Regions from separate parts of the Vibrio sp. 1402 genome, predicted to be linked through region 3. Evidence: predicted binding sites of a transcription regulator. Region 3 holds the regulator's gene; each other region holds the start of a gene.
The links. The regulator CRP, encoded in region 3, controls carbon source genes, mostly activating them, when cyclic AMP is high. The targets are predictions, from matches to a motif close to TGTGANNNNNNTCACA.
Positions count from the first base shown of each region.

Region 1: a site for CRP is predicted at 5,043-5,058, ahead of R7044_RS13140 (CTP synthase). Genes of this name have one in related genera too.
Region 2: a site for CRP is predicted at 5,349-5,364, ahead of R7044_RS03210 (NupC/NupG family nucleoside CNT transporter). Genes of this name have one in related genera too.

Region 1 covers NZ_JAWOWE010000006.1:57,824-68,448, forward strand. Annotated here, with positions in the region: gene rlmD (23S rRNA (uracil(1939)-C(5))-methyltransferase RlmD) at 122-1,441, shown strand; gene relA (GTP diphosphokinase) at 1,565-3,784, shown strand; gene mazG (nucleoside triphosphate pyrophosphohydrolase) at 4,134-4,937, shown strand; gene R7044_RS13140 (CTP synthase) at 5,143-6,783, shown strand; gene eno (phosphopyruvate hydratase) at 6,862-8,163, shown strand; gene ftsB (cell division protein FtsB) at 8,565-8,846, shown strand; gene ispD (2-C-methyl-D-erythritol 4-phosphate cytidylyltransferase) at 8,848-9,555, shown strand; gene ispF (2-C-methyl-D-erythritol 2,4-cyclodiphosphate synthase) at 9,570-10,046, shown strand; gene truD (tRNA pseudouridine(13) synthase TruD) at 10,092-10,625, shown strand, end outside.
Region 2 covers NZ_JAWOWE010000001.1:732,644-743,268, forward strand. Annotated here, with positions in the region: gene R7044_RS03190 (DUF3612 domain-containing protein) at 1-375, shown strand, start outside; gene R7044_RS03195 (diguanylate cyclase) at 763-2,118, opposite strand; gene R7044_RS03200 (alpha-ketoglutarate-dependent dioxygenase AlkB family protein) at 2,251-2,856, shown strand; gene R7044_RS03205 (DUF3541 domain-containing protein) at 2,926-4,014, shown strand; gene R7044_RS03210 (NupC/NupG family nucleoside CNT transporter) at 4,069-5,277, opposite strand; tRNA gene R7044_RS03215 (tRNA-Leu) at 5,837-5,920, shown strand; gene R7044_RS03220 (DUF2913 family protein) at 5,953-6,564, shown strand; gene R7044_RS03225 (tryptophanase) at 6,643-8,043, opposite strand; gene R7044_RS03230 (NADH:ubiquinone reductase (Na(+)-transporting) subunit B) at 8,342-9,586, opposite strand; gene R7044_RS03235 (cytochrome ubiquinol oxidase subunit I) at 9,746-10,625, shown strand, end outside.
Region 3 covers NZ_JAWOWE010000020.1:25,086-35,710, reverse strand. Annotated here, with positions in the region: gene R7044_RS22395 (ABC transporter ATP-binding protein) at 1-896, shown strand, start outside; gene R7044_RS22390 (TIGR02444 family protein) at 893-1,381, shown strand; gene R7044_RS22385 (hydrolase) at 1,469-2,476, shown strand; gene R7044_RS22380 (YheU family protein) at 2,510-2,722, shown strand; gene R7044_RS22375 (phosphoribulokinase) at 2,848-3,717, shown strand; gene crp (cAMP-activated global transcriptional regulator CRP) at 3,958-4,590, shown strand; gene R7044_RS22365 (DUF1338 domain-containing protein) at 4,727-5,518, opposite strand; gene astD (succinylglutamate-semialdehyde dehydrogenase) at 5,767-7,224, opposite strand; gene astA (arginine N-succinyltransferase) at 7,253-8,272, opposite strand; gene R7044_RS22350 (aspartate aminotransferase family protein) at 8,382-9,593, opposite strand; gene R7044_RS22345 (aminodeoxychorismate/anthranilate synthase component II) at 9,955-10,542, opposite strand.

The sequences.
Region 1 (10,625 bases), on a different contig from region 3:
GAGCAAAGAAGTGACGTCACCGAATAAACGGTAAGCATAATCAAGTCACTCGAATCACACAACGGCTGCAATCAAGAATAGTGAAGCCGAAGAGCAATTACACATAAATCAGGCATAGAGCATGGCACGCATCTTTCAACCGAAAAAGAAAACCCAACTCAATACTCGGCACCAAGCAGTGCAAGTAGAGCGTTTAGATCACCACGGCGCAGGCATTGCTTACCTCAAAAAGAAGCCATTGTTTATTGATGGAGCACTGCCGGGTGAGGAGGTGGTCACTCAATTGGTGGAAGAAAAGAGCAAATACGCTCGCGGTAAGTTGATTAAAATCCTTAAGCCGAGTGAAGCTCGTGTGGAGCCATTTTGCCCACATTATCATGAGTGCGGTGGCTGTGATTTGCAGCATCTAGATTATGACCAACAATTGACGTACAAACAGCAAACGTTGCGTCAGCTAATGCGAAAATTTTCAGGCAGTGACATTGAACTAGATGCCCCGTTATTGGGATATTCGCAGGCCTACCGTCGCCGTGCGAGAGTGAGCTTGTTTGTTGATAAAAAAACACGTCAGCTACATTTTGGTTTCCGTAAAAAGCAGAGTAAGCAAATTGCGCAAGTGACCGATTGCCCAGTGCTGGCACCGGAACTGAATGTTTTGCTGCCAGAGATTTACTCAGCCCTAAAAGCGTTCAAAAAGCCGGAACAATTAGGTCATGTAGAGCTGGTACTTGGTGATAATGGGCCGTGTATTACGCTGCGCCACTTGAGCGCTCTGACAACGAGTGAAACTCAATCTCTAACGGAGTTGGCAAAACGTCATGGCGCATCGTTGTACTTAATGCCATCGACAGAACAATTAGACCTTATCGAAGGCGATATGCCTTTTTATCAAGAAGTTGGAGTGAAAATCCCTTTTGCACCAAATAACTTTATTCAAGTAAACCAAGGTGTAAACCAACAAATGGTCAAACAAGCGGTTGAGTGGTTAGACCCACAAAAGAGTGACCGAGTGTTAGATTTGTTCTGTGGTTTAGGCAACTTTAGTTTACCAGTTGCGAAATTAGCTAAGTACGTGGTTGGAGTAGAGGGTGTTGCAGAGATGGTAGAAAAAGCCACAAACAATGCATCTTTGAACCAAATCAATAACGCGCAATTTTATCACGCTAACCTTGAGCAAGATTTTGAAGGCCAAGCCTGGGCCGCAGAGCGGTTTGATAAAGTATTATTAGACCCGGCACGCGCGGGAGCGAGTGGGATCATCGATCAAGTTTCTGAGCTTGGCGCACAGCGTGTAGTTTATGTTTCTTGTAATCCTGCTACCCTTGCTAGGGATAGTCAAAGCTTGATAGAGCAAGGCTATAAATTAACGAAATTAGGTATGCTGGACATGTTCCCTCATACCAGTCATCTAGAATCGATGGCATTGTTTGAAAAGTCCTAACTTTAGGACTTTGACCCCTTATTTGTGGTGGGTGGTCATAAAGCCAGCGTGTACGCGCGGTAAAAAGAACTAACCTGGACGGTGTTAGTCAAACCACACGAATATAATAATTAGGATGATGAGATGGTTGCGGTAAGAAGCGCGCATTTAAACCAAGATGAACAGTTTGAACTCGAAAACTGGGTGGCTAGCCTAGGACAAGAGAAAAACACAGCCTCACGCTTAATCGAAGTATATCGAGATTGCCAGACGGTATTAGCTGATAACGAGCAAGCGGAGCTGTTGTTGTGGCGTGGACGAGAAATGATCGAAATTTTGATCACCTTGTCTATGGATCAAGCCACTTTAGTGGCTGCTCAACTGTTTCCTTTGGTTTCAAGTGGTGCTTTTAACAGAGAAATTCTGGAAGAGAAATACAGCAAAGAAATCATAAAATTAATCGACGGCGTTGAAGAAATGGCTGCTATTGGCCAACTCAACGTCAACATGGAAGGCAGTGCAGCGTCATCTCAGGTAGATAACGTACGCCGCATGCTGCTTGCCATGGTGGATGACTTCCGCTGCGTGGTTATCAAGCTTGCGGAGCGAATTTGTAACCTTATTGAAGTTAAAAAAGCGCCTGATGAAGTTCGACGTGCGGCGGCAAAAGAGTGTGCCAACATCTATGCGCCGCTAGCAAACCGATTAGGCATCGGTCAGCTGAAATGGGAAATTGAAGATTACGCTTTCCGCTACCAACAGCCGGAAACTTACAAACAAATTGCCAAGCAGCTTTCTGAGCGACGCATCGTTCGTGAACAGTACATCAAAGACTTTGTTGAAGACCTCACGCACGAAATGGAAGTGTCGGGCATCAATGCCGAAGTGAGTGGTCGACCTAAGCACATCTACAGCATTTGGCGAAAAATGCAGAAGAAGAGTTTGGCATTCGATGAGCTGTTTGATGTTCGAGCAGTACGTATCATCGCAGACAAACTGCAAGACTGTTACGCGGCTTTGGGTGTAGTTCACACCAAATACAAGCACCTACCGAGCGAGTTTGATGACTACGTTGCTAACCCTAAACCAAACGGTTATCAATCGATCCACACCGTAATTCTAGGGCCAGAAGGCAAAACCATCGAGATCCAGATTCGTACCAAGCAAATGCATGAAGAGTCGGAGCTGGGTGTTGCCGCGCACTGGAAATATAAAGAAGGGGCAAGCAGCCGAAGCGGTTATGATGAGAAGATCACGTGGCTGCGTAAGCTACTGGATTGGCAAGAAGAAATGTCTGACTCTGGCGAAATGCTCGATGAGCTGCGTAGCCAAGTCTTTGATGACCGTGTTTATGCCTTTACACCACGTGGTGATGTTGTCGATTTGCCAATGGGGGCAACGCCGCTAGATTTTGCCTATCACATTCACTCCGAAGTGGGACACCGTTGTATCGGTGCCAAAGTCGGAGGTCGTATTGTGCCATTCACGCATAAATTACATATGGGTGACCAAGTCGAGATTATCACTCAGAAAGAACCTAACCCATCACGTGACTGGTTAAACCCATCATTAGGCTTCGTTCATTCTGGTCGTGCGCGTGCCAAAATTAACGCCTGGTTCCGAAAACAAAGCCGTGAGAAGAACCTTGAAGCAGGTCGTGAAATCCTTGAGCATGAGTTAGCCAAAATTGGCGCAACGTTAAAAGATGCAGAGCATTACGCCCTCAAGCGGTTTAACGTCAAAACACCAGATGAATTGTATGTTGGTGTAGGTAGCGGTGATTTGCGTATCAACCAAATAATTAATCATATCAACGCGTTAGTTAACAAGCCAACGGCAGAGGAAGAAGATCAGCAAGCACTGGAAAAACTGCAAGAAGCTGAGCATAAATCACCCGCGCAAAGCCGACCGAAAAAAGACGCAGTTGTAGTAGAAGGCGTCGATAACCTAATGACACATCTAGCACGTTGCTGTCAGCCAATTCCAGGTGACGATATCTCTGGTTACATAACGCAAGGTCGTGGGATTTCAGTACACCGTAGTGACTGTGAACAGCTAGAAGAACTGCGCCATCATGCGCCAGAGCGCATCATCGATACAGTCTGGGGCAGCGGCTTTGTGGGGTCATACATCCTCACCGTGCGTGTTGAAGCGATGGAGCGAGGTGGTCTACTCAAAGACATTACGACACTGTTCGCCAATGAAAAGATCAAAGTGACCAGTATGAAGAACCGAGTCGACTACAGACGTCAACTTGCCATCATGGACTTTGACCTAGAAGTCACCAATATTGAGGTGCTTTCGCGGGTTTCGAAACGTGTGGAACAGATCAAGGATGTCATGACGGTGAAACGCCTCGGCTAAAACTCTCGTCATAGTTATCGTTGTAGCGTTGTTGACTGCACGCACTCGCTCCATCACATGGTGAACCATGCTCAGGAGTCTCGTTTGTTTGTCGCCTAGCTACAACTTCAACTATTTACAGAGTTACACTTGCGTCATATTTGGCTTTTTATCTGCGTTAGCTGCACTTATTCCGACGTGCCGGCTCAGGGGCATCACATAGTAGGCTATGCTCAGGAGTCGCGAAAACTTGTTGCCTTGTCAAAGTAACAATTACTTAGTGAAAGCTGCTGAGAAAATATAATGTAGAAGGTGAGTGGTTTTGGCTGCTCACCTTTTTCTTTAATAGAAAGGTTTAAAGGAACAAAAAATGAGTCATCCAATTGAACAGTTAGAACAAATCATGGCGAAGCTGCGTGACCCCGAAAACGGTTGCCCTTGGGACTTAAAACAAACCTTTGACACCATCGTTCCGCATACAATAGAAGAAACCTACGAGGTGGTGGACGCGATTCAAAATCGAGATTGGCTCAATCTAAAAGAAGAGCTAGGGGATTTGTTGTTTCAGGTGATTTTTTACAGTCAGCTAGCGAAAGAGCAAGAGCTGTTCGACTTTTCGGATGTCGTCGAAACCGTGAACGAAAAACTGACTCGTCGCCACCCGCATGTTTTTTCAGATGTTGAGTTTGAATCTGACGAGGAAATTAACGCGAACTGGGAAGCGGAAAAAGCAAAAGAAAAAGCCCTAGTAGGCAAAGCGGAAGAAAGTATCCTAGACTCAATACCAAACTCTTTACCGGCACTTTCTCGTGCTACAAAAATTCAGAAAAAATGTGCAAAATTTGGGTTTGATTGGGATTCACTTGGCCCGGTTGTCGATAAAGTACGAGAAGAAATTGACGAAGTCATGGAAGAGGCACTGCAAGTTCAGCCCGATGAAGAGAAAGTTGAGTTGGAGCTCGGTGATTTGCTATTTGCGACTGTCAATTTGGCTCGCCACCTTGATAAAAACCCAGAAGTCGCGCTAGGAAAAGCAAACGTAAAGTTTGCGCGACGTTTTAAACAAGTTGAAGGCAAGGTCCAGCAGTCAGGCAAAGTACTTACAGATTGTTCTTTATCAGAACTTGACCATTTTTGGGATGAAGTAAAACAAGAAGAATCGAGGCAGAGGTAAACTGGCAGAATACATAATATAAGGTCAGCTTGTTTGGTTACACGAAAACGGACTTTGGTTTGTCTTTGCTCACTTTGATTTGAAGCAAAAAATAAAAAATTACGGTGTGATAGATTTCACGTTGTGGCGGTAAGGAGCTTCTGGTATATTTATCTCCCGTCCAGAAGCACTCCATTTCCCTCATTCAACCAATTTCAGGTTAAACATGACGACAAATTACATTTTTGTTACTGGCGGGGTTGTATCCTCTCTAGGTAAAGGTATTGCAGCAGCATCTCTTGCGGCTATTCTAGAAGCTCGTGGTCTTAAAGTGACTATGATGAAGCTTGACCCTTACATCAACGTTGACCCGGGCACAATGAGCCCTACTCAGCACGGTGAAGTGTTCGTTACAGAAGATGGCGCAGAGACTGACCTTGACCTTGGTCACTACGAGCGTTTCATCCGTACCAAGATGACCAAGCGTAACAACTTCACTGCAGGTCGTGTTTATGCCGACGTACTTCGTAAAGAACGTCGTGGTGACTACCTAGGCGCAACTATTCAAGTTATCCCTCATATCACTAACGCGATCAAAGATCGCGTTATTGCAGGTTCTGAAGGCCATGATGTGGCTATCGTTGAAGTTGGCGGTACTGTTGGTGATATCGAATCACTACCATTTATGGAAGCGATTCGTCAGCTAGCTGTTGAGCTAGGCCGTGAGCGCGCAATGTTCATGCACCTAACACTTGTTCCTTACCTAGCGGCAGCGGGCGAAGTGAAAACTAAGCCGACGCAACACTCTGTAAAAGAACTTCTATCTATCGGTATTCAGCCAGACATCCTAGTTTGCCGTAGCGATCGCGTTATTCCTGCGAATGAGCGTAAAAAAATCGCACTGTTCTGTAATGTTCCAGAAAAAGCAGTAATTTCAATGAAGGATGTAGACTCTATCTACAAGATCCCTCAGTTGATTAAATCTCAAGGGCTAGATGACCTTGTGTGTGCTCGCTTTGGTATTACTGCTCCTGAAGCAGACCTTTCTGAATGGGAACAGGTTATCTACGAAGAAGCAAATCCTACTGGTGAAGTAACCATCGGTATGGTTGGTAAATACATTGAATTACCAGATGCATACAAATCTGTGAACGAAGCGCTTAAACACGCTGGCTTGAAAAACCGTCTAAGCGTCACAATTAAGTATGTAGACTCACAAGATATCGAAACAAAAGGCGTTGAACTTCTAGAAGGTTTGGACGCGATCCTAGTACCAGGTGGCTTCGGCGATCGTGGTATTGAAGGCAAGATCCGTGCGGCTCAATATGCACGTGAAAATAACGTGCCTTACCTAGGTATTTGTTTGGGTATGCAAGTTGCACTAATCGAATACGCGCGTAACGTTGCGGGTATGGAAGGTGCACATTCAACAGAATTTAACAAAGAGACTAAGTACCCTGTGGTAGGTTTGATCACAGAGTGGGTAGACGAATCAGGTAGCGTAGAAGAGCGTACTGAAAAGTCTGACCTAGGCGGTACGATGCGTCTTGGTTCACAGCTGTGTCACCTAGAGAAAGGGACTAAAGCTCGTGAACTGTACGGTAGCGCGACGATCCATGAACGTCACCGTCACCGTTACGAAGTGAATAACGTGCTTCGTCCGCAAATCGAAAAAGCAGGCCTAAAAGTATCAGGTCTATCTGCGGACAAGAAGTTAGTGGAAATGATTGAGAACCCAGCTCACCCATGGTTTGTAGCGGCTCAGTTCCACCCAGAATTCACCTCGACTCCTCGCGATGGACATCCATTGTTTGCAGGTTTTGTTAAGGCTGCGGGCCAAAACGCACGCGGCGAATTCGAGAAGTAAAAGGATACGGGCGGCGGCGAAGGTTGTGCTGCTGCCCTTTAAGATTGACATTTATATTTGAAACGAGAGGAAACATTAATGTCTAAGATCGTTAAAGTTCTAGGTCGTGAAATCATCGACTCACGTGGTAACCCAACTGTAGAAGCTGAAGTACACCTAGAAGGCGGTTTCGTAGGTATGGCGGCAGCTCCATCTGGCGCATCTACTGGTTCTCGCGAAGCTCTTGAGCTACGTGACGGTGACAAAGCACGTTTCCTAGGTAAAGGTGTTCTTAAAGCAGTTGAAGCTGTAAACGGCCCAATCGCTGAAGCTCTAGTTGGCAAAGACGCTAAAGACCAAGCTGCAATCGACGCAGTAATGATCGAACTAGACGGCACTGAAAACAAATCTAAATTCGGTGCTAACGCTATCCTAGCTGTTTCTCTAGCAAACGCTAAAGCTGCTGCTGCTGCGAAAGGCATGCCTCTATACGAGCACATCGCTGAGCTAAACGGCACTGCAGGTCAGTTCTCTATGCCTCTACCAATGATGAACATCATCAACGGTGGCGAGCACGCAGACAACAACGTTGACATCCAAGAGTTCATGATCCAACCAGTTGGCGCTAAGACTCTTAAAGAAGGTCTACGTATCGGTGCAGAAGTATTCCACAACCTAGCTAAAGTTCTTAAGTCTAAAGGCTACAGCACTGCAGTTGGTGATGAAGGTGGTTTCGCTCCTAACCTTAAATCTAACGCTGAAGCTCTAGAAGTTATCGCAGAAGCTGTTGCAGCTGCTGGTTATGAACTAGGTAAAGACGTTACTCTAGCTATGGACTGTGCTGCATCTGAGTTCTTCGACAAAGAAGCTGGCATCTACAACATGAAAGGCGAAGGTAAAACTTTCACTTCTGAAGAGTTCAACCACTACCTAGCTGAGCTAGCTAACCAATTCCCAATCGTTTCTATCGAAGACGGTCTAGACGAGTCTGACTGGGATGGCTTCAAGCACCAAACTGAACTACTAGGTGGCAAGCTTCAACTAGTAGGTGACGATCTATTCGTTACTAACACTAAGATCCTTGCTGAAGGTATCGAGAAAGGCGTAGCTAACTCTATCCTTATCAAGTTCAACCAAATCGGTTCTCTAACTGAGACTCTAGCTGCAATCAAGATGGCTAAAGACGCAGGTTACACAGCAGTAATCTCTCACCGTTCTGGCGAAACTGAAGATGCAACTATCGCTGACCTAGCGGTAGGTACAGCTGCAGGTCAAATCAAAACTGGTTCTATGAGCCGTTCTGACCGTGTTGCTAAGTACAACCAGCTAATCCGTATCGAGGAAGCTCTAGGTGAGCGCGCTCCTTTCAACGGTCTTAAAGAAGTTAAAGGTCAAGCTTAATTCTTAATTGAATTAACCGCTTAACTTAAAGCTTTTGAAAACGCCTCGCACTTGCGGGGCGTTTTTTATATGACGGAAGCTCTAAGTGAGCGCGCTCCTCCATGTTTCAAGGAAGTGGTCTCAAAGAAGTTAAAGGTCAGGCTTAATTCTTATTGAGTAAAGTTTCGCTAAATAGCTTTTTGAAACCATCGCTACGGCGGTTTTTTGTATTTATAGGTTTGTATTTTTGGCTCTTACTTTGGTCATGGGTAAGGAGCGCTTCCTATGAGCTTGTTTCATTTTGCTGCTTATTTCTTGTAAGGAGCGTGTGAGTCTCCCTTTCTCCCCTAGAGGCAACCTCGCATTTATGCTATATATGTCACCTTATCTAATTCCTTCCGGTACAGAATGTTAGCAGCGATATGCGAATCTTTGTTATAGCCCTTACGCTACTGTTTGGCTTGCTTCAATACACTCTATGGTTTGGTAAAAACGGAGTGTCTGACTACTACACAGTAAAAGATGAAATTGAAGTTCAGCAACAAGTGAACAGCAAGCTACAAGCTCGCAACAATGAAATGTTCGCTGAGATTGATGACTTAAGGCAAGGTCTTGATGCGATTGAAGAACGTGCGCGTCATGAGCTCGGTTTAGTTAAAGATGGCGAGACTTTTTACCGCATTATAGGTGAGGAAAACCATTAAAATGTTGGATATGAACTCATCGCATATCGCAATTGTGCCAGCTGCGGGTGTGGGTAGCAGAATGAAGGCAGATCGCCCTAAGCAATATTTATTGATCGAAGGTAAAGCGGTACTGGAACATACCGTAGAGAAACTGCTTTCCCACCCAAATATTTCTAAGGTTGTCGTTGCCATTACTGACGGCGACCCATATTACCCAGAATTGTCCATTGCTAAGCACCCAGATGTGATTCGTGTAGCTGGTGGTAAAGAAAGAGCAGACTCTGTGTTATCAGGGCTAAACTATGTCAATGAGCATCTGGAAAGCGAGTGGGTATTAGTCCACGACGCTGCGAGGCCATGTGTATTAACATCCGACATTGACCGTTTGATTGATGTTTGCTGCGCCCACTCAACGGGTGGCATTCTCGCATCTCCTGTGAGAGATACAATGAAGCGAGCAAACGCAGTACAAGATATCGATCATACGGTAGATAGAGAAGCATTGTGGCATGCACTTACTCCACAAATGTTTAAAACTCAGCAGCTTACTCAAGCACTGGCTGACGCATTAGAACAGGGTGTAACCATTACCGATGAAGCCTCGGCTTTGGAATGGTTAGGCGAGAAGCCAGCCTTAGTTCAAGGGAATGCGAACAATATAAAAATCACTCAGCCAGAAGATCTTGCGTTAGCCGAGTTTTATCTAAGCCGTGAGCGCGGCGAATAAAGAAAGGATAGAAAATGATTCGAATTGGTCATGGTTTCGATGTACATAAATTCGGTGGTGAAGGCCCAGTCATTATTGGTGGTGTAGCAATCCCTTATGAGCAAGGTTTGATTGCTCACTCAGATGGCGATGTAGCGTTGCATGCGTTAACGGATGCTCTGCTGGGCGCGATTGCTGCCGGCGATATTGGTCGTCATTTCCCAGATACGGATGATAAATGGAAAGGCGCAAACAGTCGTGAATTACTGAAAGACGTTTACCGTCGAGTTAAAGAGCAAGGCTACCGTCTTGGCAATGCTGATGTAACCATCATGGCACAAGCGCCTAAAATGGCACCACACATTGACGCAATGTGTGCGGCGATAGCCGAAGACCTAGAAACCGACATTAGTAACATTAACGTAAAAGCGACGACGACAGAACGTCTCGGTTTTACTGGACGCAAAGAAGGCATTGCAACGGAAGCCGTTGTACTTCTGTTTAAGCAATAACTAGCAATTTGCTCCTCTAAGCTGTGATATCAGCGGAAACACATCATGTCAGACATTTTATCTTCATTGGCTTACCTAACGGGTAAGCCAGTTGCATCGGCAAAAATTAAAGCGCAGCCAGAGCATTTTCAGGTTCGCGAAGATTTAGGTTTTGCCTTTACGGGCGAAGGCGAGCACTTAATGGTTCGTATCCGTAAAACGGGCGAGAACACCAGCTTCGTTGCTAACGAGTTAGCAAAAGCCTGTGGTGTTAAGTCGAAAGACGTTAGCTGGGCGGGTCTTAAAGACCGTCATGCGGTGACGGAACAGTGGTTAAGTGTCCATTTACCAAAAGGTGAAACGCCAGATTTTTCAGCGTTTTTGGCTCAATACCCAAGTATCGAAATCCTTGCAACAGATCGTCACAATAAAAAACTGCGTCCTGGTGACCTAGTAGGGAACGAGTTCGTGGTTACTTTGTCTGAAGTGACAGATATAGCGGATGTAGAGCAACGTCTTGAAAAAGTGAAACAAGTTGGCGTGCCAAACTACTTTGGTAGTCAGCGTTTTGGTAACGATGGCAACAACCTTGAAGAAGCA
Region 2 (10,625 bases), on a different contig from region 3:
GGTGACGAGCCACGTATCTACTGCTGCGAATCGGTCAACGTATTTGATCCTGCGGGGAATAATCGGGTGCTATGTGCCGGTATTGATCTTAACCCTGCCATTTCTGCACAAGGTGGCGATGCCGTTTCCATAGCGGAAGAACTTAAGTCCCTTTGTGTCGCTTCCGGCGGAAGTAGTGTTATTCCTCCCCACATCAAAAAAGACTTAACGACTATCGCTAAGATATTAAACATCAACTGGATAGAGCGCGGGATTCAAACCCAAGCAAGGTTGATCTGCTCCAGAGGTGCGGTTTGTCCAAGACAACCTAGTTGTTACAGCAAGTGCGGAGAAGCTGATGATACGGGCAACGATGTGAATATCATCGGGCTTTAGAAAGAAAAAACGCCAATCACAATAAACGTGATTGGCGGTATATACTTGTGAACAATTTGTATTCACTAACAACGTCAGTTGGCTAGGTGACCCTCGGCTTAATAAGGGTCACTCTAAGTAAAGCACGATGCGTGCCAACTTTAAAAAAGCCGTTTTTTAATAGATCCAGATGCATATCGTTGCTTTATTAACCATTAATTTCGCAAACTGCATTTGCAAAATGCAACATTATGCAAATATGCCACTTAATGCACTGCTAATAACGACTCTCTCAGCAAAGTGTCTGTGAACATATGAAGTCACATATTCTTGCACCTCAATGATGATGAGATTTCGGGCTCCCAACTTTACCATTCCTCTAACCCCTTATTGAAACTGGGTTCAGGCTCATCCGCCATGCTTTTGTTGATACATTCTCTCATCGGCTATTTTCATCATTTGCTCAGGAGATGACATTTTCGGGTCAAATATCGCGTACCCAATACTGGCTTTCAAATAGATAAGCGTTTCATCGTAAATGACGGGCGTCGAGCATAGCGCTAATCGAAGTTTTTGTAGAAGGGACTGAACATTTTCTTCCGTTCCTGGGTGATGAACTACAACTAAGAACTCATCACCGCCCATTCTGGCCACGATGTCTGATTTACGCAGAGAGCTTTTTACCCTTTCAGCCGTAGCGATTAAAACTTTGTCACCTGCGTCGTGACCATAGGTGTCGTTAATGTGTTTAAACCTATCTAGGTCAATATTAATTAAGGCGAAGCTATAACGCTTTTTATAACGTTTCGCTATTTCAAACTGCTGCTTGTAAAACTTCATAAAATAGCGACGGTTTGGTAAACGCGTGAGTTCATCGTGTAAAGCTCTGTCATCTGCAATGGTATACAGTCGATAAATGGCGAACAGCGCGAGGCTAAGTGCGAATATAATGGGATAGCCGATTACTCTAGCTAAATGCAACTGATGCCAAGAGATTTGGCGATCAGCTTTGCCTCCAGAGAAAACCACCATACTCCACCCACCATAAGGAAAATGAACCATCTCTTTTGCATATGCCATGCTATTTACACTTTGCGCGCCAAAGAAAGCATCACCAAATGAGCCACCGCTATCGTAACCACGGATCATTAAAGGGTAACGATACGAGAAATCAATTACGCCGGTTTCTCTCATCAGAGCATCGAAATCAATCACCGCACTGATCACTCCCCAGTAGTCCTGATTCATTGGAGGATCAAGAAAAACAGGCACACGCACGATCAAACCTCGGCCACCTTGAATCAAAGTCACTGGCCCTGCGATGAAAATTTCTTGTACATCCTTGGCTTTTTGCACCTGTACCCACTGCTGTGGCACTGCGCGGTAATCAAGGCCGATTAGGCGCTCATTACCTTGGCGTGGAAATACATGACTAATTACATCATTTTTCGCGATACCGATGATTGTAATATGTTTACTTTTATTTAGGATTCGGTGAGCGGCGATACTCAATTCTTCTTCTTGGTTTTTAGGAAGTAACGTAATGAGTGTCGCTAAAGTACTGGCTTTGTAGATATCCGCCATAAGTACCGCTTCCAAATTGGAACGGAGAATGGAAAGTTGTTCTTTGGCCTCAACTTGAACTCGCTCTTTGTGAAGCTCTTGCTGGTTTCGATTTAACAGCTCAATAACTCCAATACACAAAGCGAAAAAGGTGAGGAAGAACAATGCAAAATAGCATCGCTTTCTGGGTAAATAACGCATTTTCTCCCCACAACTCGTATACAACTACGAGATTTTTTATTTATTGTTAAAATTCTTATTATCACAAGAATAACCAATCATAATCAGAAAGGTAACAGTGATTGACAACTTTTATGTTTTAGGTGTGAGATGATGCATCAACAAGGCGATTTATTTGGCGGCGATCTATGGCAAGAAGTAGAAAGAGGAAAACTTTATTATGATCCTCAATTTCTTAACCATCTTGAGGCGGATAATTACTTTGACCAACTTCGAAAGACACTGCCATGGCACCAAGAACACATTACTATGTTCGGCAAGTCAGTACTTCAACCTCGCTTACAAGCGTGGCACGGTGATGCAGCATATACTTACTCAGGCTTAACCATGCAGCCTCACCCTTGGACTCCTGAGTTAACTCAGCTGAAAGTGCGTTGTGAATCAGTTGCTGATGTCACTTTTAATTCTGTTCTCGCTAACTTATATCGACACGGCCAAGACTCAATGGGCTGGCACCAAGATAATGAACCAGAGTTAGGTAGAAACCCTGTTATCGCATCTTTGAACTTAGGTGAAACACGTCGATTTTTGCTTAGAAATTTACATTGTAAAACTGAGATTGAATACGAGCTTTCTCATGGCTCCTTACTGATTATGGCTGGCGAGCTTCAGCATCACTGGAAGCACTGCGTACCAAAAACCGCGAAAACCAAAGATGAACGTATCAACCTGACTTTTAGGCAAATTTTTAACTATTGACTCAGCTTTTACATTCTCAATTAATATTGATGGTAGGTTTAGGTTCAGGACTTCATAGGGAATGGATTTATGCGTATTAAACCTCTTAGCTTAGCGGTCTTACTCTCTTGCTCACTTACCTTTGCTGCTCAGGCATCACAGGAAGAGGTACCGCTTCTCGATAATACTCAATCAGCGCAGTTGATTCGTAGTACCTACGAACAAGAACTGTTCACTTTCCCGGCGTTTAAAGAGGGCCATTTTGGCTTACGCATGTACCGCCAAACATTAGATGAGAAATATCACGCTGCCATTTGGACCGACATGGCACAAGTAGCCAGCCGGTTAAACCAATTTGCTAATGAAGTCGTTGAACCAGAAGACATCATTCTCTATTCATCTCAAAGGCTGACCACGTATCAAGAGAAAGAAACCGAACGAGGTCAGCGACGCTATACCGTGACTAAACACCATCCTGAGTACCTTTATCTTGGTGTGGATTTGCTTGGCGCAATGGCAAGAGCAAACGAATATGGCCTAAAGCATAAACAAGACAAAACGCTGAGAAAAATTATTAGGCGCTACGATTTCTCGCGTTACGTTACGGACAAAGAGATGATAGAGGCATGGGCAGCTCAGCTTGCAAACCAAGTCTACTGGCTTCGTCAGCTAGGAGAGCAAGATGTGGTCGAGGAATTCACTCAAACCTTCCGTGACACCTACCCCGACGATAAAGATAAGATGCTTTCAGCTCAGCAGTATTGGAACAAACTCTATGGTATGACGCACATCATCTTTGTCGATTCACAGTATTATCAGGAGCGAGTAAGCGAGAAGAAACACCAATGGATTTATGATTACTTTCGCAACAATATCGACACTATCCTACTGCGCGCCAAAGAAGACGTGATTGCGGAAGTCGGCATTTCGTTTTTGTTAGCAGGCTTGGACCATGATCCGGTCGTAAAGAAGACCCGCCAAGCCATTCGTCATGCAATCAACGCAGAAAAAGGGATGATTCCGTCGGTCGACGGTAACTTTGATCTCAAGTACGGCGAACACCGTAACGTGCTAGCCATCATGCTGCTCGATTGGAAAGGGGTACATAAAGCGCCAACTTATCAAGAGCACCCAGAGGCTTTTAAATCGATACCTTACGGCTTAATGCCCAAGCCTTAGAAATAACAAAACCCGCCATTTAGGCGGGTTTTGAGTGTGGATCTTCAATCTAAATTAGAGAGAGATAAAAATTCCCGCTAAGCAAGCACTCATCAGGTTAGCGAGTGTACCAGCAGCAACCGCTTTTAGGCCTAGACTTGCAACATCTTTGCGGCGCTCAGGTGCCATCACGCCGATAGAGCCCAACTGAATCGCAATTGAGCCAATGTTCGCAAAACCACACAACGCAAAAGTGATAATAATTTGAGTATGCTCAGACAGTGTCGCTTTGTGCTGCACAAAATCGATAAACGCAACAAACTCATTCATCACCACTTTCTGACCAATGTATGAACCCGCAGCTAGAATTTCGTGGCTTGGCACACCAATCAACCACGCTAGAGGTGCAAACAAATAACCAAAAATCGCTTGTAGCGTTACGCCAGAGAAACCAAGTATCTCACCCAAGTTTTCTAGCCCCGTGTTCACCATCGCGATAACACTCACGAAAGCGATAAGCATGGTACCAACAGCAACGGCAACTTTCATACCGCCCATGGCACCGCTTGCTAGCGCATCAATTACGTTGCTTTCTTCTGATTTATCTAGCTCAATATTGTTGTAATCGCTTGGCGTTTGACGCTCAGGAACGATGATTTTTGCCATCATCAAACTACCTGGTGCTGCCATAAAGCTTGCCGCGATCAAGTATTTGAGGTCGACCCCTAAACCAGCATAACCACCAAGCACACTGCCCGCCACTGAAGCCATACCACCAGCCATCACAGCAAACAGTTCAGAGCGAGTCATGTTAGAAAGAAATGGACGAATAAGAAGTGGTGACTCGCCTTGAGATAAGAAGATGTTCCCTGTTGCAACCAAAGACTCTGCTTTACTCGTACCCAAGAACTTCTGGATAGCGCCGCCAATAAATTGAATCACTTTTTGCATAATGCCCAAATAGTAAAGGGCGGAGATAAGAGCACTGAAGAAGATGATGATAGGAAGGACACGAATAGCGAAGATAAAGCCAGAAGAAGCGAGGTCACCAAAGAGGAATTTAATCCCTTCATCAGCAAAGCTGAGTAGCCCCGCGACACCATTACTTAAACTCGCCAGCGCCGCTTGACCCAACGGGAAATAGAGCACTAACGCAGCAAACCCCATTTGTAGCATCAAGGCGCGAGATACAGTTTTCCATTTAATGGAAGAACGACCCTCAGAAAGTAGGAAAGCACAACCTAGCAGTGCAACAATACCAAATAGACTAAATAGAACACTCATGAGCTGGACCTACTAAACGTTGAAAAAGAAAAAAGAGCCAAAGGAATTGGCAGAAGAAAGGGACAACGCAGCGAGCGATAACTCACTTTTAGATCCAGAATGTAGACAGAACGAATAGTTCGACATCTTATTTTTACCTTATACAAGCAATTGAACGTAGCTGGTCCGGTCCGTGGGGTCATTCACTGCTGGCGAGCATGTTGCTTGGCCTGCTCCATGTGACGGCTTGTATGGGTAAGGGTCCTGAACAACTAAACCCTAATTCCCGCTTAAACGGGACGCAAGTATAGCCAACAAAAAGAGATATTCATCACATTTATTTACGCAAACGTTCAAGCGTTCAAAATTTAGACAAAAGTACTCTTTTGTCGTCATACTATTAATAAAAGTAAGGGAATAAGGATAGACGTTGATGGTAAAAAACATAAAAGTGACCAATAAATATGCAATCAAACTCGAAAGAGCCAAAATTCGTCATTTTGCTCTCGCCAACAGGTGGATTTTGGTTATAATTCGCGTTGCTTCTTTCGAGGCCTCTGAGTATTCAGAGCATCATGATGCCGAGATGGTGAAATTGGTAGACACGCTAGCATGAGGTGCTAGTGCCTTTGGTGTGAGGGTTCGAGTCCCTCTCTCGGCACCATTATCCTTCTTCCCTAATTTTGTTCGAGTGTAATGCAAAGTTCTAAGCAGGCAAGACAGTCTACAGATGCTAATCAACTTCTGAGTGAGCTTGCGGTTCACGCTTTATTACACCTGCACTTTAAAATTCACGCGTCCTCGCATGGCCTCTCCCTTAAAGAACGTAATGACTTACTTCAGAAATGGCTGAAACCAAAACTGAAGAGTAATCGCTATAAGCTGATTAAAAAGCCGTTAAAATCTTTGACTCAGCAGGCAAAAGGTGAGAACGGAAATCTGGAAGCATTACTCGAGCGCTGCGTCGGTGCAGACAAACCCAGCAACCCTCAACCCGATCTAGATAGCTACTTGCTGCTGATCAACGAGATTGAGAAGAAACTGGGGACTACCGTGTTATTATCGCGACCGGAAGACGTCGACTTATCTCACGACCAACACGGCTGTTTGCTGTGTGTGCTTTCTGAGAACTTAAATCAGCACTTCGATGATAATAACGCCCTAATCGCTCCTATTTCGATGCTGTTCCGCGGACCAATGAGTCAACGTTCACTTTTCCTTGGCAGCATTTACGCCAGTGGTACCTTCAATTATGAAGTGCAGTATCAAGACGACCAGTTCGTTCGCATCACATTAGAGTTAGCGTAACTGTAACGCTAAGAAATAAACGAATCGAAAAAGGCCGCGAAACTCGCGGCCTTTTGATTATCTAGATTTAAACTTGAGTTAATCGATCTCTTTAAATCGAGCAGTAAAGTGGCGCAGCACTGGTGGCTCGTACTCGAAAGTGAGCCCTTTTAACTCATGTGCACGATTTTTCAGTTCGATAATCGCATCCGCAATGTAATCCATATGATCGTTTGTGTAGACACGACGTGGAATGGTCAAACGCATCAACTCAAGCTCTGACGCTTTTTGTTTACCCGTTTCCGGATCTCGACCAAGCAGCAACGATCCTATCTCTACTGCTCGAATACCCGCTTCCAAGTACAAAGCATTACACAATACTTGCGCAGGAAACTGATCCGCTGGAATATGTGGCAAAATCTTAGCGGCATCCACAAACACCGCATGACCACCCGTTGGGTATTGAATCGGAATCCCGCCTTCACGTAAGCGCTCACCTAAGTATTGAACTTGGCTAATTCTATAATGAAGAAAATCCTCGTCCGCGGCTTCATACAAACCGCGAGCGAGCGCTTCCATATCACGCCCAGCCATGCCACCGTATGTTACAAATCCTTCCATGGGTACGCAGCGTGTCTGCACCGCCTGGAACAACTCCTTATGATCACGAATACAACACATGCCACCAATGTTTACCATCGGGTCTTTCTTAGCTGACATGGTGAGCATATCACCGTACTGGTACATCTCACGGATGATTTCCAGAATCGATTTATTCTCGTAACCCGCTTCACGCTGCTTGATAAAGTAGGCGTTCTCACAGTAACGAGCCGAGTCAATCACCACTGGAATATCGTACTTGGTTGCAATCTCGTACACACTGCGCATGTTTTCCATCGACACAGGCTGACCACCGGAGCTATTACAAGTAATCGTGGTGATAATTGCACAGATGTTATGCGAACCGTGCGCTTCAATTGTTGCCACCAGCTTATCGATATCAAAATTGCCCTTCCAATCATAAGGCGTAGTGGTGTCGAATGCTTCTTCCGTTACCACGTTAATCGCTTTACCGCCATTGAGTTCAATGTGACCCGCTGTGGTATCAAAATGGTAGTTCGAGATAAATACTGGCGTTTCGCCACCACGCACCTGACGCATACGCTCAATCAAAGCGGGGAACAAAATTTGCTCGGCACCACGCCCTTGGTGTGCAGGCACGGTGAGCTTATAACCGAAGAAGTGCTCCACTGCATCACACAGGTTGTAGTAATTTCGACTCCCCGCATAGGATTCATCCCCCATCATGATGCCAGCCCACTGATTATCACTCATGGCACCAGTGCCAGAGTCAGTCAGCAAATCGATATAAACATCATCACTACGAAGAAGAAATGGATTATAGCCCGCTTCTTTTAACGCGACTTCACGGTCTGCCAAAGTCGTCATTTTGATTGGCTCAACCATTTTGATACGGAAAGGTTCTGGAATACGTTTCATTGTTAATTTCCTTATACGCATTGCCCTACGCAGTTTCACGTAAGACTAAAAAACAAATAGATAGAATGCTTTTCAATGCGATTGCATTGAGGAAATCAACGAGAAGAGATTTTACTAAGAAGAGACAAGCAGTAGTCTAGGTTATACCAGAACGACAGCACCAAACGGCTATCGAGAATATCCTTTATTCTCATCGTCTTCGTCCTCCTGATAAAAATAAAAAGTCAGAAACCCCATGTCTCTGACCTTTTCAATATAGTGCAGTTTTCAATCAACTTTCAGTGAGGTTACCCTCATTTTAAGAAGGTCTCGCCCTTTTCATTCTGCGTTTGATATTACTTTCTTTGACTAGGTAATCGAAAAGTGGCGCGAATAAGTTAGCAAATAGAATCGCTAACATGATGCCTTCTGGATAAGCCGGGTTCAGCACTCGGATAAAAATCGTCATCACGCCGATTAATACTCCGTATGCCCATTTCCCGTTATTGGTAAAAGCTGCCGAGACAGGGTCTGTCGCCATAAAGAAGGTACCAAACGCAACCCCACCAATCACGAAGTGCCAGTAGAACGGCATGGAAAACATGGGGTTAGAGTCTGAACCGATCGCATTCAATAGTAATGAAGCTCCGATTAAACCGACCAACACGCCCGCAACAATTCTCCACGACGCAATCTTCATAAAGATGAGAACCAAGCCTGTTAGTGCGATCAACAACGTGGAGACTTCACCCATTGAGCCTGGTAAATTACCAACAAAAGCATCTCCCCATGAAATTGTTTGTCCTGTCATATTATTTATCAAAGCACTTTGCCCGCCTTCATACCATTGACTAAGTGGAGTAGCGCCAGAGTAACCATCAGCCGCGACCCACACAGCACCACCGGACATGTTGGCAGGATAGGCAAAGTATAAGAACGCGCGCCCTGCCAGAGCTGGGTTTAGGAAGTTTCGTCCAGTACCACCGAAAATCTCCTTCGCCACAACAATACCGAAAGTGATACCTAAAGCCGCTTGCCATAGTGGAATTGTCGGAGGAAGGATCAGCGCAAAGAGTATAGAGCTGACAAAAAAGCCTTCATTTACCTCATGCTTTCGCACAATAGCAAACAGAACTTCCCAGAAACCACCAACGATAAACACCGTCGCATAAACCGGGAGAAAGTAAGTAGCACCAAGCCACATTTTACTTCCCCACCCCGCTTGTGAAACCGCATCTAACGAGCCCCATACCCAACTCAGTTGCCATGAAGAAACAAGCGCTTGCTGAGCTGAGGCTTGATCCATTCCATACAACAAGGCATCACTCGCTTGCTGGCCTATGTTGTACATACCCCAGAACATGGCAGGGAAGACCGCCAACCACACCATGATCATAATACGTTTTAAATCGATGCTATCTCGAACGTGAGTCATGCCCTGGTTTACCTTACCAGGCGTGTAAAAAATGGTTTCGACAGCTTCGAAAAGTGGGTAGAACTTGTGATACTTCCCACCTGGACCAAACTTAGGTGTCGCTTTCTCAAAGTAATCTTTAAGGCTCATAACACTCCTCCTTTATCTAAAAGATGGTACGCACATGTGTAAAAAGCGATCGTTTTTTAATCTCTTCGTCTTCCTTCTTCGTATTTCACCTTGTTCGCCACTCTTCTGTCTCCTCTTTAAATCCGGCGAACAGTTTATCCAACGAAAAAGGGACCGCTCATGGACACACTCGCCATTGACCTAGCTAGATTCCAATTTGCCTTTACTGTCTCTTTCCACATTATTTTTCCAGCTTTTACGATTGGTTTGGCAAGTTATCTCGCTGTATTAGAGGGCTTGTACTTAAAAACGGGCAACAAACAGTACATGCAAATCTATAAGTACTGGCTCAAAATCTTTGCCATCAGTTTTGGTATGGGTGTGGTGAGTGGCATCGTGTTGAGCTATCAATTCGGTACTAACTGGAGCGTGTTTGCCGACAAAACAGGCCCAATCCTAGGCCCACTAATGGGTTATGAAGTTTTTACTGCGTTTTTCCTCGAAGCGGGGTTTCTAGGCGTGATGCTTTTCGGTATGGATAAGGTGGGTAAGAAGCTTCACTTCGCCGCGACTTGTATTGTTGCATTCGGGACGTTTTTGTCTGCGTTTTGGATACTTTCGGTTAATAGTTGGATGCAAACACCAGCGGGCTATAGTATCAACGAAGCCGGACAGTTTATCCCAGAAGACTGGTGGGCGATTGTCTTCAACCCTTCCTTCCCTTACCGGCTCGTTCATATGTTGCTCGCCGCTTACCTTACTACTGCTTTTGTTGTAGCCGGCGTTGCCGCTTATCACTTGCTAAAAGCAAACCATAACCCTCTAGCCAGAATTATGTTCTCGATGGCAATGTGGATGGCTGCTATCGTGACACCAATTCAAATCGTTGCTGGAGACATGCATGGATTAAACACCCTTGAACATCAACCCGCCAAAGTCGCCGCGATGGAAGGGCACTATGAGTCTCACCAAGGCGCGCCATTGCTCCTCTTCGGTATCCCTAACGATGAAGAAAAACGTATGGAATACGCACTGGAAATCCCCAAACTCGGTAGTTTGA
Region 3 (10,625 bases):
GTCTACTCGGCCGTAATGGTGCGGGTAAATCGACATTAATCAAGCTGCTCTCTGGTGAACTTAACGCGCAAGGTGGTGACCTAACTTACTCACAAGGCGTGAAAATTGGTTACTTCGCTCAGCACCAGTTAGAAACGCTTCACCCTGAAGAAACACCGCTGCAACACATGATGCAAATCGCACCCGATCAAACCGAACAGCAGCTACGTGATTACCTAGGTAGCTTTGGCTTCCAAGGTGACAAAGCACTAGAAAAAGTTGCGCCGTTTTCTGGTGGCGAAAAAGCCCGTTTGGTATTGGCTTTAATTGTGTGGCAAAAGCCAAACCTGTTGCTACTTGATGAACCAACCAACCACTTGGATTTGGACATGCGTCAGGCATTGACGATGGCACTGCAAACGTTCGAAGGTGCAATGGTGATTGTTTCGCACGACCGCTATTTACTGCGCGCTACGACCGATGACTTGTATTTAGTGCATGATCGACAAGTTGCTCCGTTCGACGGTGATTTAAATGACTATTATAAATGGTTAACCGAACAACAAAGAGCGGAACGCAAAGAAGCGCAGGCTGCGCAGCCAAGCAAAGATACGGCCAACAGCGCAGCTGCGAAGAAAGAGCAAAAACGTCGCGATGCAGAGTTTCGAAAACAGACAGCGCCAATTCGCAAAACGCTGACACAACTAGAAAATAAAATGGATAAGTTAGGTGCTGCACTGGCCGAAGCTGAAGAACAATTGGCGGACAACTCACTGTATGCGGCCGAAAATAAAGCTAAACTTAACCAAGTGTTGGCACTTCAAGCTTCTAGTAAGGCTGAGCTCGAAGAAATTGAAATGGAATGGATGTCTGCTCAAGAAACGTTGGAGCAGATGGAGCTAGAGTTTAATCAATGAGTAATCAACACGCTGAATACACACTCACCCTAGAACACCTTTGGCAGTTTAGTCTGCAATTTTATGGTGTGCGAGAAGTGAAAGAGGCGTGTTTATCATTACAGAACAACTACCACGGTAACGTGAACCTACTCCTGCTGCTCAGATGGCTCGATGAGCAGCAACTCATTTTCCAAGAAAAAGACTGGCCCTTGGTGCAAGACTGTCTAGGTAGGAGCGAAACTTTACTTCACTCCTTTCGCGACCTTCGTCGCCACCTTAAGTCTCAAGTCAATGACGCTTTGTATCGTGAGACCTTGCAGTTTGAGCTGCAACTAGAAAAGCAGCAACAAGCGGATTTGGTGGACTGCATTAACTCACTTGCACTACTCAAAAATGATGGTGACCCACTGACGTTGAGATACTGTCGTCAACTCGGTGGGGAGCATTTGCAGCAAGCCTTTGCTATTCCGGTGCCAAACATTCAACCACCAAAACGCCCATAAATCTGTAGAATACCTATAATCTTTATAAAGGATTATATTAATAAGTTCTTCAACGGACACCGAAGGACCGCATAAGAGCAGTTAGGTATGACACAATTTTTCGCAGCCGCCGGGATCAAAAACCCGCATCTCCAAACGCTTTTGCCGCGTTTTATTCGCAAAAAAGCGTTATTTACGCCGATTTGGCAAACCCTCGATACATCCGATGGCGACTTTCTCGATCTCGCGTGGAGCGAGGACCCAACCCAAGAGCCTGCACAAAAAAAGCCGATTTTTGTTTTATTTCATGGATTAGAGGGGTGCTTCTATAGCCCTTATGCCAATGGGTTAATGAATGCATTTGCTCAATCTGGATGGCTGTCGGTGATGATGCATTTTCGTGGCTGCAGCGGTAAACCAAACAAAAAAGCACGAGCTTACCACTCGGGTGAAGTGACGGATGCTCGTTACTTCCTAGAGCACCTTGAACAACGTTTTCCTGATAATCCCAAAGTTGCAGTTGGTATTTCTCTTGGCGGTAACATGTTGGCGAATTATTTAGCCCAATATAAAGATCACCCTATTTTGAATGCAGCGACTATTATCTCAGCGCCTTTAGACCTAGCGGCGTGTGCAAACCGTATAGAACAAGGCTTTTCAAAAGTGTATCGCCGTTATCTGCTTTCTTCACTGAAACGTAACGCGTTACAAAAGCATCATCTACTACATGGCGAGCTTGCGCTGTCCTACAACTCAATAAAACGTGTCACACGATTGTATGAATTCGATGATTTGATTACCGCACCATTGCATGGCTTCAAAGACGCACAAGATTATTACGACCAATGCTCTGGCTTAAGTAAACTACAGCAAATCACGCTACCCACACTGATCATCCATGCCAAAGACGATCCGTTCATGACCGACGATGTGATCCCGAAGTTTGTTCTGCCAGATAACATTGATTACCGTCTCTTTGAACACGGTGGCCATGTTGGCTTCCTAACAGGAACGGCGTTAAAACCTAAGTTTTGGTTGGAGGAAGCGCTGCCCGCGTATTACGAAAGTATCGCCGCAGATTACCTTTCTGCTGTATCCAAGCAACGAACGCAGTAAACTAGCCGCTCATCATAAAAGTTAGAGGTATTTATGATCATTCCATGGCAAGACATTGCGCCGGAAACATTGGAAAACTTAATTCGTGAATTCGTCTTACGCGAAGGAACGGATTACGGAACCGTCGAGGTTTCTTTGCAAGACAAAATTGATCAAGTTAAAGCTCAATTGGAAAAAGGTGAAGCGGTTATCGTGTTCTCTGAGCTACACGAAACCGTCGATATTCAACATAAAACAAAATTTTAGACCCTTCACATTTTACCGTATCCCACTCGATGACAAGGTATTGTTACGTGCTATAGTGGGATATCGACCGTGCAGTAGTAACTCTACTGCACATTACAGGTAAGTAATTTTCGACAAGGTTTGTCATGTCAGCTAAACACCCAATTATTGCGGTTACTGGTTCGTCCGGTGCCGGCACGACCACTACATCTGAAGCCTTCCGTAAAATGTTCAATATGATGAACGTTAAACCCGCATGGGTTGAAGGCGATAGCTTCCATCGCTTTACTCGCCCAGAAATGGACATCGAAATTCGCAAAGCCCGCGAGCAAGGTCGACACATTAGCTACTTTGGCCCACAAGCTAATGACTTCCCGGGATTAGAAGAGTTTTTCCGTAAGTTCGGGCATGACGGCACTGGCAGCGTGCGCCGTTATCTGCACACGTTTGACGAAGCGGTTCCCTACAATCAAATGCCAGGCACGTTTACACCGTGGCAAGACTTACCCGAAAACAGCGACGTGCTGTTTTATGAAGGGTTACATGGTGGCGTGGTCGATGGCGATGTTAATGTTGCTCAACATGTGGATTTCTTAATCGGCATGGTGCCGATTGTGAACTTAGAGTGGATACAAAAATTCGTACGTGACACTCGCGATCGCGGCCATTCGCGTGAAGCGGTAATGGACTCAATCGTGCGATCCATGGACGATTACCTCAACTATATCACTCCGCAGTTTTCTCGTACTCACATCAACTTCCAGCGCGTACCGACCGTTGATACTTCCAACCCACTTAATGCAAAAGGCATCCCTAGTTTGGATGAGAGTTTTGTGGTGATTCGCCTACGCGGTATCAAGAATGTCGACTTCCCATATCTGCTGGCCATGATTGATGGCTCATTCATGTCACGCCACAACACGATTGTCGTACCCGGCGGTAAGATGAGCTTTGCAATGGAGCTCATAGTTCGGCCTATCCTACAACAGCTCATCGAAACAGGGAAAATTGGCTAAAAACCTGCCTGCGAAGATGTTTACTTTTCATACCGTGATCATGTGCACAGTTTTGCTTACAAAATCTCAATCATGGCACGATTAAAATCAAGAAATCGTTTTCGAAAAAGGATACTATTTCTTACCGAAACACAAGAGAGCTTGCAGCATATAAAAAGTGCTCTTATTCTAGTAGGCCTAATTCAGGCTTAGCTAAAATATGGATAGCGCAAGCGTACCCTGCAGAGGAAGTGAGATATTATGGTTCTAGGTAAACCTCAAACCGACCCAACATTAGAGTGGTTTCTTTCACACTGTCATATTCATAAGTACCCTTCAAAGAGCACGCTAATTCACGCGGGCGAAAAGGCAGAAACTTTGTACTACATCGTTAAAGGTTCTGTTGCGGTTCTTATCAAAGACGAAGAAGGTAAGGAGATGATCCTTTCTTACCTAAACCAAGGAGACTTTATTGGTGAACTTGGTCTATTCGAGGAAGACCAAGAGCGCACAGCTTGGGTTCGTGCTAAATCTCCTTGTGAAGTTGCTGAAATTTCTTTCAAGAAGTTCCGTCAGCTTATCCAAGTAAACCCAGACATCCTAATGCGTCTTTCTGCGCAGATGGCTCGTCGTCTTCAAGTAACTAGCCAAAAAGTGGGTGACCTGGCGTTCCTAGACGTAACTGGTCGTATCGCTCAGACGCTTCTGAACCTTGCAAAACAACCAGACGCAATGACTCACCCAGACGGCATGCAAATCAAGATCACTCGTCAAGAAATCGGTCAAATTGTTGGCTGTTCTCGTGAGACAGTAGGTCGTATCTTGAAGATGCTAGAAGAGCAGAACCTAATCTCTGCTCACGGTAAAACCATCGTGGTTTACGGTACTCGTTAATCTCGAACTAGAGTGACACGAACAAAATTATAAAAGCCACCAATGGCAACATTGGTGGCTTTTTATTTACTCATGACCAAATGAGATAGGGTGCAGCGAACACTAATGAGTAAGCTTAACAGGTTAACCCTAAAACTTAGCCATTCGTACTTTCAAAGATTTTGTCAGCTGAAGCGGCCACGAAACCTGGGTACAAATCACCATTTTCCATCGGATAGCGCTTAGCAAATTCATAAAACCCGCCAGGGATAATTTCAGTGCCTTCGCTAAAACGAACCGCTACTTTATCTGCCATGGTCGATGACTGCTCTAGCAACACCTCAGGAGTGCCCTTCACTTCACCACCATTTTCATTAATGGTAAACCCAGCGGTACGCAGATGATCGTTTACCTGCTTCACTTCTTCATATTCATTGAGCTGGTTAACGCTCACCGTGAAGTGGTTTGCTCCGTAACCATGCGCCGCAAGCCAAGATGCGTACTCACTTTCTTTAGCCAACGTTTGGTAATCAGCAAAGCTTAAATCCCACAAGCGCCCACCATGTAAGAATGCGCTATCTTTCAGCTTGTCAGCATCGATTTGTGCCACCAAATTTTTCACAATCTCTTGTAGCTCAGGCGAGCACTCTTCAACTTTTAGCTCACTAATAAATACTTTAGGTTGCTTCGGATCTGGGTGCTCATAGTGCTTAGCAACCAGCTTTTTGCTTTCGAAAATGTAATCACCACACGCCTTGTAACCAATAGCTACAAATGGCTTAGCTAGAGTTTCAATACCAAGAGGCGCGATATTGAAGGTACGTAAAGCTATATGATCATTAATCAGAGGCTCATCTTCTTGAAGCAGCTGATGCACTTTAGCAGCCGAAGGGCAAAGACGTTGAATGTAATCTTGCCATAGCGATTCAAATAACACATCGGGCGTCATAACGACTCCTTGTTACGAGATGTAGAGTTTAAAGGTAAGCGGAAGTTGGCTGCTCGTTCACAACAAAAGTTGTCCAGAATAATGAACGAGCAACCATCAACCTGTGACGGTAAATGCCAGTCAGTCAACACGCTTTTCCGAGTCTTTGCTCACTTTTCGTGTTCTGCCAACGATCACTACAACCCATACCTAAATGATGCGCCGGCAAGGTGAGCCGCAATGCATAGTTGCGACTCTATTATTAAAACTTATAGCGCTACACCTGGACTCAATGTTGCAGGCAAGACAGTCTCTTGACCTTCCATTGATGCCATTGGGTACGCACAGTAATCTGCTGCGTAGTAAGCGCTTGGGCGCAAGTTACCCGACGCCCCCGGACCACCAAATGGCGCATCACCGCTTGCACCAGTGAGCTGGCGGTTACGGTTCACGATACCTGCACGAATGTGGTCAACGAAGTATTCCCATTCTTGGTCGTCGGTTGAGACCAAACCAGCAGATAAGCCAAAGCGCGTATCGTTTGCTAGCGCCACGGCTTTGTCTAACCCTTCGTAACGCACCACTTGCAGAAGTGGGCCGAAGTATTCTTCATCTGGTAACTCAGCAATGTTCGTTACATCAATGATGCCAGGAGAAACAAATGCCGCCTCTCCTGCTTTCGCTTCAATTAAGCTTTCACCGCCAAGAGACTGTAGGTTAGCTTGTGCATCAAGAATAAACTTGGCTGCCGCGACCGAAATTTGCGGTCCCATAAATGGCGCAGGTTCTGCAAATGGTTGGTCTACGCGAATATTGCGTGTCGCTTCAACGAGCTTGGTGATAAGCGCATCGCCTTTTTCACCCAATGGCACATACAAACGACGAGCACACGTACAACGCTGCCCAGCACTGATAAACGCTGACTGGATGATGGTATAAACCGTGGCATCCAAATCACCATATTTATCAGAGATCACCATCGGGTTATTACCACCCATTTCTAGTGCGAGCATCTTGCCCGGTTGACCCGCAAATTGACGGTGTAATACATGCCCCGTATTCGCGCTACCCGTAAACAGTACGCCATCAATGCCTTTTGCGTCAGCGAGGGCAATACCAGTTTCTTTCGCGCCTTGAACAAGGTTAATCACGCCTTTCGGCAGACCGGCTTCTTCCCATAGCTTCATCGCCAATTCACCCGTCCATGGCGTTTGCTCAGACGGTTTGAAGACTACCGTGTTACCAGCCAGTAGCGCAGGCACAATGTGACCATTTGGTAGGTGGCCTGGGAAGTTGTAAGGACCAAACACCGCCATCACGCCCAATGGGCGGTGGCGCAATACGATTTGGTTGCCTGCTGCTTCACGGCTCGCCTCACCAGTGCGGTCATGATAAGCGCGAATCGAAATGGCAATTTTACCTGCCATGGCTGCTGCTTCAGTGCGCGTTTCCCAAATCGGCTTACCGGTTTCTTTGGCAATCACTTCGGCGATTTTTTCGCTGTTCTCTTTTACTTTCTCCGCAAAAGCCAACACGATTGCCTCACGCTCTGAAAATGGACGCTTTTTCCAGTTAATAAACGCTTCACGCGCTGCAGATACCGCCTGGTTCACCTGCTCTGCCGTTGCACCTTTGCCTTGCCAGATCACTTCTTGGTTGTACGGCGACAGAGACGTAAATGCTTCACCCTGACCTTGTACCCATTCACCTGCAATCCAATGTGTCATTGTTTCTATCCTTAAATTCTGTCGTCTGTTACTGCGGAAGAAGGCGAACGAAATCCCCTTCTTCAACCGAAAGTGCATCCGCAACGTCTGGTGCAATCATCACGCTTTGTGTTTCTGCGTCATACGCCGCTTTAGTGACTGTCGCACGGAAGTTCTCGAAAGATGAATTACACATCAAGAAGTCTTGTGTGCTGGAATGTTCAGAGATTTTGACTTGCGCACGGAATGAATGACGTACCGACTCAATATTACGCAGATCACACTCAACCGTTGGGCCACCATCGAAGATGTCGACGTAGCCTCGGTTGGTAAAACCTTCACGCTCAAGCAGCTTCAGCGCTGGACGCGTGTTGTCATGTACTTGACCAATCACGGCTTGCGCTTCTGGGCTGAGCAGGTTGATGTAAATAGGCAGTTTCGGCATCAAGTCGGCGATAAAGCCTTTCTTGCCGATACCTGTCAGGTAATCTGCAAGCGTGAAATCGATAGAGAAGAAATGCTCTTGAAGCCATTGCCAGAATGGTGAATTACCCTCGTCGTCTGAAACGCCACGCATCTCCGCAAAGATCGTTTCAGAGAAGCGCTCTGGGTGCTCTGCCATCATTAGGAAACGACACTTCGACATTAGACGACCATTCAGACCTTGGCGGAATTTCTCACGCAAGAACAAGGTACAAATTTCGCTGTTACCCGTGTAGTTATTACCAAAAGTAAGCAGTTTAACGACGTTGTTAACGCCAAGCTTTGGCGACGAGTGCACGACTTTACTAATGTGATATGAGTAAAATGGGACATCCCAGCCGATAGATGCTTCGATTCCGGTGGTACCCGCAACCTCACCCGTTTCAGAGTCAAAGCCAACCATCAGGTAGCCTTCATCGCCTGGTTCTGCCACATCTGGCTTACCAAAGCTGTACTCTGAATGTTTGATTCGATTAGTTAACAGTTCTTCGTTAACCGGTAGAGATGTAAATCCGTGACCAGACTCCACCGCACAAGTGTGCAGTGCGTCGTAATCCGACATCGCGATAGGGCGAACTACTAGCATCAATACTCCCTCCAGATGCAAGAAGATCCTAACTATATTGTAGGAACAATTCCCCCATCAGAGATCCTTGACGGGGGTGTCTGCGTTGACGTTTAAACTGATATCGCGCTTAAACTAAAGTCGCGATCGCTTTATCCAGTTTCGCCAAGCCTTCTTCAATTTCTTGTTGTGTGATAACGAGTGATGGTGTGAAACGTACGACATTGGCACCCGCAACCAATACCATGAGACCTTGTTTACCTGCAGCAACCAGCACGTCACGCGCACGGCCTTGCCATTCTTCATTTAGTGCAGCGCCAAGTAATAGGCCTTGACCGCGCACTTCTGAGAAGATGTTGTACTTCGCGTTGATCTTCTCTAGACCTTCACGGAACATTGCTTCGCGTTCTAGCACACCAGCCAACACCTCTGGCTTGGTAACTTCATTTACAACCGCTTCTGCAACCGCACACGCTAGTGGGTTACCGCCATATGTAGAACCGTGAGTGCCCACTTTCATGTGCTCTGCCAATTTTGCTGTCGTTAGCATTGCACCGATCGGGAAACCGCCACCAAGTGATTTCGCAGTACTTAGAATATCTGGCGTGATACCTAAACCTTGGTAAGCGTAGAAGTTACCTGTACGGCCATTACCAGTTTGCACTTCATCGAAGATCAGTAAGGCGTTGTGTTTGTCACACAGCTCGCGAACCGCTTGAGCGAACTCAGGCGTTGGTGGCACGATGCCGCCTTCACCTTGTAGTGGCTCCATCATGACCGCACAAGTACGATCAGACATGTGTGCTTGTAAAGCTTCGATATCGTTGTAAGGAAGGTGTGTCACGTCGCCTGGCTTAGGACCGAAGCCGTCAGAGTATGCCGCTTGGCCACCAACCGTTACGGTAAAGAATGTACGACCGTGGAAACCTTGTTTGAATGCAATGATTTCAGATTTCTCAGTGCCATGAACGTCTGCTGCATAACGACGTGCCAGCTTCAAAGCGGCTTCGTTTGCTTCTGCGCCAGAGTTAGCAAAGAACACTCGCTCAGCAAAACTCACTTCTGTTAGCTTTTTCGCCAGACGAAGGGCTGGTTCGTTCGTCATAACGTTACTTAAGTGCCAAAGCTTGTTAGCTTGCTCTGTTAGTGCGTTTACCATTACTGGATGACAATGGCCAAGACAGCTCACTGCAATACCACCAGCAAAGTCGATGTATTCATTACCTTCCTGATCCCAAACACGTGAACCTTCACCTTTAACAGGGATCATTTCCATCGGGTTATAGCAAGGTACCATTACCTCATCGAATAAACCGCGCTCTACTTTAATTTCCGTTGTCATTGCACATTCCTTCTTGATACCGCATGCGTAGCAGATAAGCGAATTTAACCGGCTCTCTTTGCCAGCAAATAATGTTTTGCATTTAAGCTATTGCGGCATTGTATTTACATTTAATTAACCATTTCAATAGTGATTTATTCTTTTCGTTCTCGAAAGTAACTTCCATTAATCACTGCTTATGACTATTTATGCATCAAGAAAGTAAAATAGAGAAGTGATTTTTTATAAATGTTATGTAATACAGGGGATAGAAGGTTTAAAAAGACATGAATAGACAAAGAGACTCGAGAGAACCGCATAGTTTTGCAATCCGCTCACCTCAGCAAAAAGATGAATGATTTGTTAAGAAAAGTGATCGCGATCAGATCGCTTTGCGTGCTAAAAAGTTCGCAAGCAACTCGTGACCTTGCTCAGTTTTGATTGATTCTGGGTGGAACTGCACCGCATCAATTGGCAAGGTTTTATGTTGGTAACCCATTATTTCATCCATGCTTCCGTCAGGCAGTTCTGTCCATGCAGTCAGTTCAAACACGTCGGGTAAAGTACCGTTTTTCACCACAAGAGAGTGATAACGAGTTACCGTGAGTGGGTTATTCAGATTTTTAAACACACTACGACCGTTATGACGAATCGGTGAGGTCTTACCGTGCATCACTTGTTGTGCACGTACCACTTCGCCCCCAAACACTTGCGCTATCGCTTGATGGCCAAGGCAAACACCCAATATTGGAAGCTTACCAGCGAAGTGTTCTATCGCTTTCAGTGAAATACCTGCTTCGTTCGGCGTACATGGCCCTGGCGAGATCACCAAATGAGTTGGGTTGATCGCCTCAATGCCTTGGATATCGATTTCATCGTTACGCACCACCTTTACGTCTGCACCAAGCTCGCAGAAGTATTGGTAAAGGTTGTAGGTAAAAGAGTCGTAGTTATCGATGATCAACAACATAAAGGGTCGGTTGCTCCAATCCGTTTTGGCAATGCTTACGTAGTGAATCGCCACGTTCGTGACAATCAAGGGCGGTATTTTGC